DNA from 2 places in the Tardiphaga sp. 813_E8_N1_3 genome. Region 1 is predicted to be linked to the other one. Evidence: riboswitches for the same ligand, from Rfam matches in the RefSeq annotation. Region 1 holds a riboswitch; the other holds the start of a gene.
The links. A riboswitch is a leader RNA that binds a small molecule or an ion and turns the genes downstream of it on or off. The one in region 1 is predicted to bind cobalamin.

Region 1 (7,435 bases):
GAAGTGCATATAGGTCTCGCACAGCGCCGCATTCAGTCCGAGGAAGCCACGCGGCATGGTATCTCGACCATAGGCTGCTTCAAGCTCGGCGGCCGTGCGGATCATGTCGCGGATTTCCTCCTGGAACGCCTTGGTCCAGAGATGCGGATTCTCGATCTTGATCTGGTTGATGACATCGATACCGAAGTTCAGGTGAATCGATTCATCGCGCAGGATGTACTGATACTGTTCGGCGATACCGACCATCTTGTTGCGGCGGCCGAGCGACAGGATCTGCGCAAAGCCGGTATAGAACCACATGCCTTCGAAGATCACATAGAAGGCGACAAGATCGCGCATGAAGGCCTGATCGGTCTCCGGTGTACCGGTCTTGAAGTCGGGATCGTCGAGATGCTGGGTGTGCTTGAGAGCCCAGGCCGCCTTCTCGGTGATCGACGGCACCTCGCGATACATGTTGAACAGCTCGCCCTCATCGAGGCCGAGACTCTCGACGATGTACTGGAATGTGTGGGTGTGCACGGCTTCCTCGAACGACTGTCGCAGCAGATATTGCCGGCATTCCGGATTGGTGAGGTGACGATAGATCGCCAGCACGATGTTGTTGGCGACAAGACTTTCCGATGCCGCGAAGAAGCCGAGATTACGCTTGATCGCGCGGCGCTCGTCCTCGGTCAGGCCATCGCGTGACTTCCACAGCGCGATATCGGCCTGCATCGAGACTTCGGTCGGCATCCAGTGATTGTTACAGCCGGCGAGATACTTCTCCCACGCCCATTTGTATTTCAGCGGCAGCAGTTGGTTGACGTCAGCACGGCAATTGATCATGCGCTTCTCGTCCACCGAGACGCGGCCGCCGGAGCGATCGATGGTGCCGAGACCGGTTTGATCGATGGGTGTTTCCGGGAGCGGGATGAAGGCGGGCGCCTTGGAGGCGGATGAAGTGTCGGACCAGTCGAGCATAAAAGATATCCTTGGAAATCGGTCGCGCCGAGCGCGGAGAGAGCGAAATGTTTTGTGCCGTGATTGCGAGCGAAGCAAAGCAATCCAGACGCCTCAAGACGAAAGACTGGATTGCTTCGTCGCCAAGAGGCTCCTCGCAATGACGCTGAGTGAAGCGTGCCTTACTGGCACGCCTCGCATTCGGGATTGTCGATCGAGCAGGCCATTGCGACGTTCAGCTCTGGCGCGGTGACGGCAGACGGCTGAACGAGGATCGGCGCCCCCGCCGTCTTCGCTGCTGCGACCGTTGCTGACACGGCATTGAGCTTGCCGTCGGTGCCCTTCAGCGTCGACTTCTCCACATGCGTGGCACTGCGCGAGCGCAGGTAGTAGGTCGTCTTCAATCCCAGCGTCCAGGCCAGGCGATAGAGCTGGTCGAGCTTCTTGCCGGATGGGTTGGCAATATAGAGATTGAGCGACTGCGCCTGATCGATCCATTTCTGCCGGCGCGAGGCCGCCTCGATCAACCATGCACTATCGATCTCGAACGAGGTCGCATAGAGCGCCTTGAGGTCATCGGGCACGCGGTCGATCGACCCGACACTGCCGTCGAAATATTTCAGGTCGGAGACCATGACTTCGTCCCACAGGCCCCTCTTTTTCAGATCGCGCACAAGGAAGGCGTTCACCACCGTGAAATCACCTGACATGTTCGATTTGACATAGAGGTTCTGATAGGCCGGCTCGATCGACTGCGCGACGCCGCAGATGTTGGAGATCGTCGCCGTCGGCGCGATCGCCATCACGTTGGAATTGCGCATGCCGGTGTCTTTCACCCGTGCACGCAGGCCGCTCCAGTCGAGCGTGATCGAACGATCCATCTGCACGCCGCCCCGCGCCTCCGCGAGGATTTCTATGGAGTCGATCGGCAGGATGCCGCGGCTCCACAGCGATCCGTCGAAGGACGGATAGCGACCGCGCTCGGCGGCGAGATCGACCGAGGCCGAGATGGAATGGAAGGCAATCGCTTCCATGCTGGTGTCGGCAAAGGCCACGGCCGCGTCCGACGCCATCGCGATGCCCTGGACCTGCAGCGCATCCTGGAAGCCCATCAGGCCAAGACCCACCGGACGATGCTTGAGGTTCGAGCGGCGCGCTTCCGGGATGGTGTAGAAATTGATGTCGATGACATTGTCGAGCATGCGCATCGCGGTCGTCACGGTGCGCTTGAGCTGCGCATGGTCGAGACCATCCTTGCCGATGTGATTGAGCAGGTTCACCGAGCCGAGATTGCAGACGGCGACTTCGTCGTCCGACGTGTTCAGCGTGATCTCGGTGCAGAGATTCGACGAATGGATCACGCCAGCATGCTGCTGCGGCGAACGCAGGTTGCAGGGATCCTTGAAGGTGATCCAGGGATGGCCGGTCTCGAACACCATGGTCAGCATGCGGCGCCAGAGATCAGTCGCACGCACCTTCTTGAACACGCGGATCTCGCCGCGCGCAGCCTTCTCCTCATAGGCCGCATAACGTTCGGCAAAGGGCTTGCCATAGAGGTCGTGCAGCTCCGGCGTCTCGTCGGGCGAGAACAGTGTCCATTCGCCATCAGCTTCGACGCGCTGCATGAACAGATCCGGCACCCAGTTGGCGGTGTTCATGTCATGGGTGCGGCGGCGATCGTCGCCGGTGTTCTTGCGAAGATCCAAGAACTCTTCGATGTCGATGTGCCAGGTTTCCAGATAGGCGCACACCGCGCCCTTGCGCTTGCCGCCCTGATTGACGGCGATGGCCGTGTCATTGGCAACCTTTAGGAACGGGACCACGCCCTGGCTCTCGCCATTGGTGCCCTTGATGTGGGCGCCGAGACCGCGCACGCGCGTCCAGTCATTGCCGAGACCACCGGAATATTTCGCCAGCAGTGCATTGTCCTTTACCGACTTGAAGATGCCGTCGAGATCGTCGGCCACCGTGGTGAGGAAGCAGGACGACAGTTGCGGCCGCTGCGTGCCCGCATTGAACAGCGTTGGCGTCGAGGCCATGAAGTCGAACGACGACAGCAGATTGTAGAATTCGATGGCGCGGGCTTCGCGGTCGATTTCGCGCAGCGCGAGGCCCATGGCAACGCGCATGAAGAAGGCCTGCGGCAATTCGATGCGATTGCCCTGCACATGCAGGAAGTAACGGTCATAGAGCGTCTGCAAGCCCAGGAACTGGAACTGAAGGTCCCCATCCGGCTTCAGCGCGGCGGCGATTCGCTTGAGATCGAAACGCGCGAGTTCAGGATCGAGCAGCTCGGCCGCAATGCCGGTCTTGATATAGGCGCCGAAATATTCGGCGTAACGCGTCGTCATATCGGCCTGCGACGCGTGCGTCGGCGTGCCTCCGACAAAGGACAGGACTTCCGTGCGCAGCTTGTCGAGCAGCAGGCGGGCGCTGACGAAGGTGTAGTTCGGCTCCTGCTCCACCAGCGTGCGCGCGGCCATGATGCCGGCCAGCGCCAGCTCATCCAGCGTAATGCCGTCATAGAGATTGCGGCGGGTTTCCTCCAGCACGGGCGCAGCATCGACGCTGTCGAAGCCGGCGCAGGCTTCGTTGACGATCAGCGCCAGACGCGCCGAATCGAGCGGCGCGCGGGTGCCATTCGCGAGCGTGACATGCAGCACCGGGGCAGTGGAGACGAGCGCCGGCTTGGCGGCCAGTTCCTCGGCGCGGGTACGGGCGCGTTCCTCGCGATACAGCACATAGGCGCGGGCCACCTTGTGGTGCTCGCTGCGCATCAGCGCCAGCTCGACCTGATCCTGCACGTCCTCGATGTGGAAGGTGCGGCCTTCACCGACGCGGCGCGTCAACGCAGCCACGACTTCGCCGGTCAACTGTTCCACCGCCTCATGGACGCGGCGCGATGCGGCCGCCGTATGGCCCTCGACTGCCAGAAAGGCCTTGGTTATTGCGACGGAAATCTTGCTGCCGTCGAACGGCGACACCGTGCCGTTGCGGCGGATGATCTGCATCGAGGGTTCGCGCGCGGGCGCAGCGAGCGTTTCCGGCGACAGTTGAATCAGCGGCGCATGAGCCGCATCGCGGCCATTGGATAAGACGGAAGATGAATTAGGCATCGGCAAGACCCCGTGTGATGCATCAAGCAATGGGGGCTGGGGCCGAAAGGACGCTGCAAAATACACGGCGGAAATCCGCCGGCATTGCCTGCAAGCGACCGCTGGGACACCCCGCCCATAGACGTTCTGGTGTCGCGGCAGGTCTCCTGGCTCGCAGGTCAATGTCTGTTTTCAGCCTTCCCGATGCTTACGCATCAGTGACTTCAATCGAAACAGACTCACTGCTTACAGTTGCGGGGGCAGCGCCGGAATGTGACGCAAAAACAGCGTCTTCACCGACTTCCCTCTTAGCCACCAAATCTTGCGACATGGCGGACCGTGACGTCTACATTTGGTGTGATCCGCGGCGAGGTGTCAAGCGAGCATTCAGAGTCACGACAACAAATCAGGCCGGGCTGTTGGTACCGTGGACAACTCCTGATCCAGCGACGGTCGAGATCATGGCACCGTTGGCGCCGAGTGAATCGCGGATGCGAAGTCCGATCAAGACGACCACGAGCAACATCGCGGCCAAGCCAGTGGGCGAAACGGCAAATTGATAGGCAATGAGCGCCACCGTCGCGAGACCGAGCATCGGCAATTCGTAGCCGAGGAAGCCCTTCGACAGGCCGACGCGGACGATGAAGCCGAACGCGATCGCGAGAACCATCACGTCGTAGAGAAACAGATAGGGCGTCGCCAGCAGAGTCGCCGTCGCCAAGGCTGCCGCCTTCCACTCGTAGCGCACGCGGCTGCGCCACAGCCAGGCAAGCGATACCGCGAGGGACGCGATGAGCATCCATTGCAGCGTCCAGGCCAATCTCTCGCTGCCATCGAAGAAGCGCACCAGCGCGAACAGGCTCTGCATCTTGCCCCACGGCGCGCGGCCTTCGACCAGAAAGGCCTGCGAGAACATCGGAATCCAGTGGAAGAAAGCCTGCCAGCTCTCGGTGCCAAAAGCGAGCCACGAGGCACCGGCAAGCGCGACCGTGGTGACACCTGCGCTAATGAACGCGCGCCACTGCGCGGCGGCGATCAGCGCCAATGGGTACAAGAGGCCATATTGCGGCTTGTAGCTGAGCAGACCGAGACAGATGCCCGACAGCACCGGCCGCGTCGGCAGCAGCACCAACATGCCGCCGACCAGTGACGCAGTGAGAAAGCCATTCTGCCCGACGAGCACATTGGCGAGCACGACAGGAAAAGCGGCGGCGAGCAGCAGGCCAAAGGGGCGACCAACGATCGCGCGCATTACAAGCAGATAGGGCACGGCGCTGGCGACGACCCATGCGATGAAAGCGACCGGATAAGGCAGCTTGGCGAGTAATCCTGCGATGAACAGGAACGGCGGTGGATAATGCCAGCCGAAATTGCCGGGATAGGTCTGGCCGAGCACGGCGACCTGGATCTTCTTCTGGATGTCCCAGTCATAAGCCAAAGCCGGCAGGCCATCGAGCACCGAGCGGCCCGCGGACCAGACATTGACGAAATCGGTCGGCTGACCCAGCCCATCCGCCTCGATGATCCAGCCGCGGCCGAAATACATCGGAAAGAACAGGATATGGACGGCGGCGAGAGTCACACAGACGATCAACAACGCGGACGGAATCGGCCCACGTCCCGGCTCTGTCAGGTTCAACTTCGTCGTCGTCATGCGGTCCCCGAAGCACGATCTATGTGGCGCTACGGTGCCTGCGGAAGCTTGAGGAAAGCTTAAATGGTGTAGATGCGTAGTCCGGTGCCGTGCACCACGATCCGAGGCAGAAACAAAAAAAACGCGGCCTTTCGGCCGCGTTTTGCATGTTTACGTGTGACGACTTTACGCCTGCGGCTGCGGCTCCAGTCCACCATCCGGACGCGGACGGGGCTTGCCGGCGGGCGGCACGGCGGAGGTGCGCGGACCCGACGGCTCGAGCACCGACTCGCGGTTCGGCTTCTTGCCGTTCAGGAGATCGCCGATCTCGTCGCCCGACAGGGTTTCGAATTCCAGCAGACCCTTGGCCAGCGTTTCCAGGTCTTCGCGGCGCTCGGTGAGGATCTTGGTCGCCTCGTCATAGCCTTCCGCGACCAGACGCTTCACTTCGGAGTCGATCTTTTGCGCGGTCGATTCCGAGACGTTCTGCTGGCGACCCATCTGCATGCCGAGGAACACTTCGTCATTGTTATCGCCATAAGCGACCGTGCCGAGTTCTTCCGAGAGACCCCAGCGGGTGACCATCATACGAGCCAGCCGCGTTGCCTGCTCGATGTCCGACGATGCACCAGAAGTGACCTTGTTGCGGCCGAAGATCAGCTCTTCAGCGACGCGGCCGCCCATCATGATCGCGAGACGCGAGGTCATCTGCTCCAGCGACATCGACATCTTGTCGCGCTCAGGCAACTGCATGACCATGCCGAGCGCACGGCCGCGCGGAATGATCGTTGCCTTGTGGATCGGATCGGTGGCGACGACGTTAAGGCCGACGATGGCGTGACCGCCTTCGTGATAGGCCGTCAGCATCTTCTCTTCCTCGGACATCACCAGCGACTTGCGCTCGGCGCCCATCATCACCTTGTCCTTGGCCTCTTCGAACTCGCTCTGCGTCACCATGCGCTTGTTGCGGCGCGCGGCGGTCAGGGCAGCTTCGTTGACGAGGTTCATTAGATCAGCGCCGGAGAAACCCGGAGTGCCGCGTGCGATGGTCTTGAGGTTGATATCCGGCGCCAGCGGCACCTTGCGGACATGGACCTTGAGGATCTGCTCGCGACCGACGACGTCCGGATTCGGTACCACAACCTGACGGTCGAAACGGCCGGGACGCAGCAGCGCGGGATCCAGCACGTCCGGACGGTTGGTAGCGGCGATCAGGATCACGCCTTCATTGGCTTCGAAGCCATCCATCTCGACCAGCAACTGGTTGAGGGTCTGTTCGCGCTCGTCATTGCCGCCGCCGAGACCGGCGCCGCGATGACGACCGACCGCGTCGATTTCGTCGATGAAGATGATGCATGGCGCATTCTTCTTGGCCTGCTCGAACATGTCACGCACACGGGACGCGCCGACGCCGACGAACATTTCGACGAAGTCCGAACCCGAAATGGTGAAGAACGGCACATTGGCTTCGCCCGCGACCGCACGCGCGATCAGCGTCTTACCGGTACCGGGAGGGCCGACCAGCAGCACGCCGCGCGGGATACGTCCGCCAAGGCGCTGATACTTGCCGGGGTCGCGCAGGAATTCGACGATTTCCTGCAGATCCTGCTTGGCCTCATCGACACCGGCGACGTCCTCGAATGTGACGCGGCCGTGGGCCTCCGTCAGCATCTTGGCGCGCGACTTGCCGAAGCCCATCGCCTTGCCGGCGCCGCCCTGCATCTGGCGCGACAGGAAGATCCACACGCCGATCAGCGCGATGAACGGC
Region 2 (7,435 bases), 3.1 Mb from region 1:
TCGAGGAACCGCATCAGCGAGGCCGCACGGCCGGGACGACCGACGACGCGGCAATGCAGGCCCACGGTCATCATCTTCGGAGAGGTCGCGCCTTCGGCGTAGAGCACGTCGAACGAATCCTTCAGGTAAGTGAAGAACTCGTCGCCGCCGCCAAACCCCTGCGGATTGACGAAACGCATGTCATTGGCATCGAGCGTATAGGGAATGATGAGCTGCGGTTCGCTGGGTCCCTTGATCCAGTAAGGCAGATCGTCGGCATAGGAATCGCACAGATACTTGAATCCGCCGGCTTCCATCAGCAGGCGAATGGTGTTGATCGAACTGCGGCCGGTGTACCAGCCGGTCGGGCGTGCGCCGGTCGCCTCGGTATGCACGCGGATCGCCTCGGCGATCTCGAAGCGCTCCTCGGGCTCCGACATATCCTTGTGCTCGATCCACTTCAGACTGTGGCTGGCGATATCCCACTTCGCCTCCTGCATCGCTGCGACGATTTCGGGATTGCGCTGCAGGGCTGTGGCCACGCCGAACACGGTGGTCGGCATGTTGCGTTCGGTAAACATCCGCCACAGCCGCCAAAAGCCGGCGCGCGAGCCATATTCGAACATGGATTCGATATTGGCATGGCGCTGGCCCGGCCAGGGCTGCGCACCCAGCACGTCCGAGAGAAACGCTTCGGAGGCGCGATCGCCATGCAGAATGTTGTTCTCGCCGCCCTCTTCGAAATTGACGACGAACTGCACCGCCACGCGCGCGCCGCCCGGCCATTTCGGATCGGGCGGATTGCGGCCGTAGCCACGGAGATCGCGGGGATAGTCGCCTGATGTCATCAGACCATCTCGAAACGAACGGGTTGCGCACCTTTCCAGAGCACGGTCTTGCCCATCTCTTTCAGATTTTCGATATTTGAGGTCAGCGTAATGAAATGGTTGCCGGCAAGCTGGCCCATCTTGCTGGCGAAATGCACGCCGCTATAGGCCAGCAGGATCTCGGTCTCGCTGATGCCACCCGGATACAGGATGATGTGGCCCGGCGCCGGAAAGCTGGTGTGGTTCTCATAGGGCACGCCGAAATCGAGATCGCCAAGCGGCATCCAGACGCCCTCGCCGCTCCAGCGCACATGGATCGCCTGGCTGACGAACGGCATCGCCTTCTTGAAGGCGGCGACGGTCTTGGGGGCATCCTTCTCCTCGAACTTCGCATCGAAGGTGAAGTCGCCGACATGGACTTTGAGCTGGCTCATCCGTGGGATCTCGTAATTGGGGTGACTGAAAAAACGATCTATCCAGATTGCAGCAGGGGGCGAAAGAAGCAAGCCGCAGTTTTCGGCGGTCCAACACCGTCATTCCAGGGCCCTTGTCCTTGCTCGTCATTCCGGGGCGCAAAGGACCGCGAAGCGGGCCGGCGCGAACCCGGAATCCCGGAGTGTTTGGCTCTACGGAGACTCCGACGTTGAGATTCCGGGTTCAGTCTCGTCGCCTTCGGCGCCGGTCCCGCCCCGGAATGACAGTGGGCGAGGAAATGTCATCAAACATTTTTTCCTATTCTCCATTGACACCATCATCATCAGGTTTATATTCCCCTTCGTCCAGCCCCGATGAGAGGGGCGAGCGCGATCGTCACGTTCGCGGGGCTGGATGCGGTGGACGCCGGAGATGCGGCGTTACGCGGTTCATGGGTGACGTCTGTCTTCGGGCAGGACGGATCTGCGCCAGCACTGCCACTGGCAAGGAGAGGGCCAACCTTCGGATGGAAAGACCCTTGGACAGTGTGACGGACGACCAAAGTCAAAACGTGTCCGGCCTATTCGCTTGAGGCTCCCTTCCCATCGCCTTGGGACTTTAATTCGGTGATCGGATCGTTCGCTGAGGCAAAGTGCAAGCAACCGAAAAAACACCGCAGGCGGAACGCTGGGCACTTGCTCGGCGCCTCCGAAAGTCCTGATGCATAACACCATGCGGAAGACCGCATTCGCATCAGGCCCAAGGGTGCAACGGGCACCCGGCGTTCCGCACGCCCTCTTTCAGGAGGGCGGGAATGCGAAACACGACGGCGTCCCCGCGCCGCTAACAACAGGGGTGATAACGCATGTCTGAAGGACAGTGGCTGTTTGAAATTTGAATCCTACAATGATGCGCTGCCGCTATCGTTCATCGCTCAGCGTTGGCTTGAACGTCAGCGGTGCTTCCATCGCACGCTGCCTCGCGCGATCGACGGCCTGTGCAAAATCCTGCGCATCGAACCACGGCTCATCGCGCATCAACGCATCCAGATCCTCATTCCAGATCTGCGACACTTCGATATCGAACTTCATATTGTACTTCTGGCTGACAGCCTGAATTCCGTAGCCGGTAACGGCCCATTGTTTGCCGAGCCAAAACACATCCCGATGCAGCACCACGTCTACGCCCAATCTCGTCCGGTATCGTACAGAGACGAAAAGAACCCCAACCCGATGAGGGTGAGGCTCTACTGAACCGGTCTAGTCCATCAAATTTTAGCAACATCGTCCAGCGTTGAGAACAACGCCGATCTAGATGCGACCATTCTCGTTCGGCGGCTGTGGATGCTGCGCCTTCTGCGCCCGTTCCGCATCGGCCTTGTTGGCCTCGTGGCGTCCGATCACGCACCCAGCAACGACGCCGACCTTGCCATGTCCTGCATAGTGGCCAGCGATTCCGCCAATGATCGCGCCCTTGATACAGCCTTTCGCCTCGGCCGCAACCGATGAAAACGCGAGACCCGCAATCGCAGTGCACAGCAGCAATTTCTTCACGACGAATCTCCCACATGATTGACGTCATACAAGTCGCCACTCCGCATTTCGTTCCATGAGCGGAAATATCGCCGCTCACACTCGCATCCGATTCGTGCCATAGATGTCGCAAATCGTGCCCAGGGACAAAACGACCATGCCAGCACCCAAACCGCCTGCTTTCGAAACGCTGAGTCTGCATGCCGGACAGCATCCGGACGCGATCACCGGCGCGCGCGCCGTGCCGATCTATCAGACCACGTCCTATGTGTTTCAGGATTCGGACCACGCTGCTGCGCTATTCAATCTCGAACGCGCCGGCCACATCTATACGCGCATCTCCAATCCAACCACGGCGGTGCTGGAAGAGCGACTCGCCGCGCTCGAGAACGGCGTCGGCGCAGTGTGCACCGCGTCCGGCATGGCCGCGCTGCATCTCGCCATCGCCACATTGCTCAATTCCGGCGATCACATCGTGGCGTCGTCCTCGCTCTATGGCGGCACCATCAACCTGCTGGCGCACACGCTGCCGCGCTTCGGCATCACCACGAGTTTCGTCAAGCCGCGCGATCTCGACGCCTTCAAGACGGCGATCAAGCCGAACACCAAACTGGTGATCGGCGAAACCATCGGCAATCCCGGCCTCGAAGTGCTCGACATTCCCGCCGTCGCCGACATCGCCCATGCCGCGAAGATCCCGCTGCTGATCGACAATACTTTCGCGACGCCGTTCCTGTCGCGGCCGATCGAGCTCGGCGCCGACATCGTGATGAACTCCGCCACCAAATGGATCGGCGGCCACGGCATCGCCATCGGCGGCGTCATCGTCGATGGTGGCCGCTTCGACTGGCACGCCTCCGGAAAATTCCCGCAACTCACCGAGCCCTATGCCGGCTATCACGGCATTGTCTTCGACGAGCAGTTCGGCAATGCCGCCTTCATCATGCGCGCCCGCACCGAAGGCCTGCGCGATTTCGGCGCGTGTCTCTCGCCGACCAATGCCTTCCAGCTCCTGCAAGGCGTCGAGACGCTCGGCATCCGCATGGAGCGCCATATGGCCAATACACATGCGGTGCTGGCGGCGCTCACGGCCAACAAGGCGGTCGACTGGGTGCTGCATCCGTCGCTGGAGAATCATCCGGACTATGCGCTGGCGAAACGCCTGCTGCCGCGCGGCGCCGGCTCCATCGTCTCCTTCGGCATCAAGGGCGGCCGCAATGCCGGGCGCAAATTCATCGAGGCGCTGAAGCTAACCAGCCATCTTGCCAATGTCGGCGACGCCAAGACACTGGTCATTCATCCCGGAAGCACCACGCATCAGCAGATGGACGCCGAGCAACTCAAGGCCGCCGGCATCGGCGAGGAGCTGATCCGCCTCTCCGTCGGTATCGAAGCCGCCGACGACATCATCGATGACCTCGCGCAGGCGCTGCGCATCTCGCAGAAGGGCTGAGCGATGCAACTCACCGTCAACGGTCACGAGACCTATATCGCGAATGGTGGCCGCACATTCGATCCTTCCCTGCCAGTGGTCGTGATGATCCACGGCGCCGGCTTCGATCACTCGACCTGGGCGCTGCATACGCGCTGGTTCGCGCATCACGGCTTCGCGGTGCTCGCGCCGGATCTGCCCGGCCACGGACGCTCAAAGGGTGAAGCGCTCACGACCATCGCCGATCTCGCCGACTGGACCGCAGCATTGATCGAGGCAGCGGGCGCAAAGACCGCGCGGCTGATCGGCCATTCCATGGGCTCGCTGATCGCGCTGGAGGCCGCCGCACGGCATCCCGGTAAAGTCACGCGCCTCGACCTGATGGGCACGGCAGGAACGATGACCGTCGGCCCGGATCTGTTGAAGGATGCCGAAGCCAATCAGCATTCCGCCATCGACATGGTGTCGATCTGGGGGCTCGGCTTTCGCGCCGAACTCGGCGGCAGCCTCGCGCCGGGGCTGTGGATGCATAGCGGCGCGCAGCGCGTGCTCGAAGCCACAAAGCCGGGCGTGCTGTTCGCCGATCTCAACGCCTGCAATACATACCAGAATGCGCTGACCGCTGCGGCCCAGCTTGATATCCCTGTCACGCTCATCCTCGGCGAGCGGGACATGATGACTCCCGCCAAGGCCGGCAAGACCCTGGCCGCCGCATTGAAAAACGCCCGCACGGTGATTCTACCCGGCACCGGCCACATGATGATGGTCGAACGCCCCGACGACGTGCTCGCCGCGCTACAGATCGCGCAATAGAGTCTGGAACGGGTCGATGGCTGTTGCACCGCGCGGCGCGCTGTGCTTCCTGTCCGGTATTATCGGTGCCTCCGCAAGGAGGTGAAACGGGAATGCGGTGCGGGGAAATATCCCCTATGCCGCGGCTGCCCCCGCAACTGTAAGCGGCCATTCCGGGTCCACAAAGCCACTGAATTTGCATCGCAGATTCGGGAAGGCGGACCGGGAGACCACCGCGAGCCAGGAGACCGGCCGGTAACGAGTTTCACACTCGTTCGACGGTGGGTCGACGGAAGGGGTTAAATGACTATCCGGAATTTGGCCGCAGGCACTGCGGCCGTTGTTGTTCTGTCCTGCTCTCACAGTGCTGCGCATGCGCAGTCCAGTGCCGAGCAGCTCTCTGAAATCGTGGTGACGGCGGACAGAGCGCCCGAACAGCTCAATCGCACTGGCAGTTCGATCAGCGTCGTCTCAGGCGAGACCATTGCGACCAGCAATCCCGGCTCGCTGGTCGATGCGCTGCGCACCGTGCCTGGCCTCGATATCAGCGAAAACGGCGGCCCCGGTGGCACCGCGAATGTGCGCCTGCGCGGCGGCAATACCGGCCAGACCCTGGTGATGATCGACGGCATCCGCGTCAACGATCCCACGGCTGCATCAGGCGACTTCGAATTCGCGATGTTCACGCCCTCGGCCATCGAGCGCATCGAAGTCCTGAAAGGGCCGCAGAGTGCGCTCTACGGATCCGACGCGATGGGCGGCGTAGTCAACATCATTACCAAGAAGGGCTCCGGCCCTGCGCAGGTCAATGTGCGCACGGAAGCCGGCAGCTATGGCACCGTCGTCACACAGGGATCGCTGACCGGCTCCAACGGTCCGTGGTCTTACGCCTTCACCGGTGGCGGCCAGCACAGCAACGGCTTCTCGCGTTACGGCTATCGCATCCCTGCCCTCGAAGCGAAGTTTCCGAATCTCGAAAACGACAGTTTCGATCGCGTCGGTGGCTCGGCGCGCATCGGCTATGACGCCGGTGAAGGCATCCGGCTTGAGTCAGGCATCGTGCAGTCCTTCACACGCGCGGCATACGATGCGGCCAGCGGCACATATCCAGACACGGGATCGTCCACTGACCGCCTCCTGCAAACAGTCTACGGCCGCGTTGGCATTGACTCCTTTGGTGGTGTGTTGACGCACAACGTAACTGTGTCGAACACCCATACCGAGCGCTCGTTCACCGAGCTCAGCTATCCACTCAGTATGCGGCCGCCGCCGGGCGCGACCGCGAGGATCTTGGATTACTGGGGCAACAGTCTCGGCGCAGAATACCAAGCGACGCTGAAACTTGGCGCTTTCGGCTCGCTGATCTACGGTGCCAAGACCCAGAGCGAAACGGCACAGACTTTCACCACGGGCATTCTTCCGACACCGGCTGCAATGACCTCCACATTGTCGAAACGGCAGGACACAAATTCGGTGTTCGCGTTGTGGTCAGTCCCGATCGGAGAGCGGCTGAACATCACCCTCGGCGGGCGCGTAGATGACGTCGTCGATGTCGCTCGCTTCGAGACGTGGCGCGCGACTGCCGCCTACAACATCACAGAGACCGGGACCAAATTTCACGCCAGCGCTGGAACAGGCGCCAAGGCACCAACTCTGTTCCAGCTCTACTCACAGGCCAACGGCACCCCGTCGCTTTCCCCTGAAACGAACTTTGGCTACGATGCTGGTGTCGATCAGAGCCTGTTCAACGGTCGCGTGGTCCTTTCGGTCACAGGCTTCGCAACCGACTACAGCAATCTGATCAACTTTGTATCGTTTACACCTAGTGCATGCGCCGCTGGCCAGACGACCGGCTGCTATAACAATGTCGCGCGCGCCGAGACCAGCGGTCTCGAAGTGGGCGGCAATGTCGATGTCATCCCGGGCTTGGTAAAATTCAACGTGGCCTACACCTACCTGCACGCCCAAGACGTCGGCAATGATACCGTGCTGGCACGCCGGCCAAAGAACGCTGCCCGATTTGCGCTCACGATCACGCCGACCGACAGGTGGATGATCGAGCCGCGCGTGACGACGTTCTCCAAGCGCTTCAGCAGCGCCAATCAGGTCGGTCAGGTCGATGCCTATACGCGCGTCGATCTCTATACCGAGTACAAGATCGATGCGAACTGGAAGGTCTTCGCCCGCGGCGAGAACATCCTGAATGAGCATTACCAGGAAGTGCTGAACTTCGGCACCACGGGACCTGCAGCTTACGCAGGCTTTAACACCACATGGTAACCACAGCGCCAGCAGCACGCCGCCGGACGATCGCGACCATCGCGCTCGTCGGTCTCGTGACGCTGCTGGCACTGGGCTCGCTCGGCACAGGACCTGTCAAACTCTCGCCGCTGACGGTGCTCGATGCATTGTTCGGCGGCGGCAGCGACGTGCAGCAGATCATCGTGCGCGAAATCCGC

Region 2: linked by a shared signal. The riboswitch ahead of AB8A33_RS06615 (TonB-dependent receptor plug domain-containing protein) and the one ahead of AB8A33_RS21620 (ribonucleoside-diphosphate reductase subunit alpha) in region 1 are both predicted to bind cobalamin.

Annotation. Positions count from the first base shown of each region.
Region 1 covers NZ_JBPWQE010000001.1:4,557,288-4,564,722, forward strand. The annotation lists gene AB8A33_RS21615 (ribonucleotide-diphosphate reductase subunit beta) at 1-960, opposite strand, end outside; gene AB8A33_RS21620 (ribonucleoside-diphosphate reductase subunit alpha) at 1,122-4,055, opposite strand; cobalamin riboswitch at 4,175-4,391, opposite strand; gene AB8A33_RS21625 (glycosyltransferase family 87 protein) at 4,441-5,688, opposite strand; gene ftsH (ATP-dependent zinc metalloprotease FtsH) at 5,854-7,435, opposite strand, start outside.
Region 2 covers NZ_JBPWQE010000001.1:1,412,420-1,419,854, reverse strand. The annotation lists gene puuE (allantoinase PuuE) at 1-827, opposite strand, end outside; gene AB8A33_RS06640 (DUF3830 family protein) at 827-1,240, opposite strand; gene AB8A33_RS06635 (hypothetical protein) at 2,141-2,410, opposite strand; gene AB8A33_RS06630 (hypothetical protein) at 2,531-2,773, opposite strand; gene AB8A33_RS06625 (O-acetylhomoserine aminocarboxypropyltransferase) at 2,910-4,205, shown strand; gene AB8A33_RS06620 (alpha/beta fold hydrolase) at 4,209-4,997, shown strand; cobalamin riboswitch at 5,044-5,247, shown strand; gene AB8A33_RS06615 (TonB-dependent receptor plug domain-containing protein) at 5,280-7,256, shown strand; gene AB8A33_RS06610 (FecCD family ABC transporter permease) at 7,250-7,435, shown strand, end outside.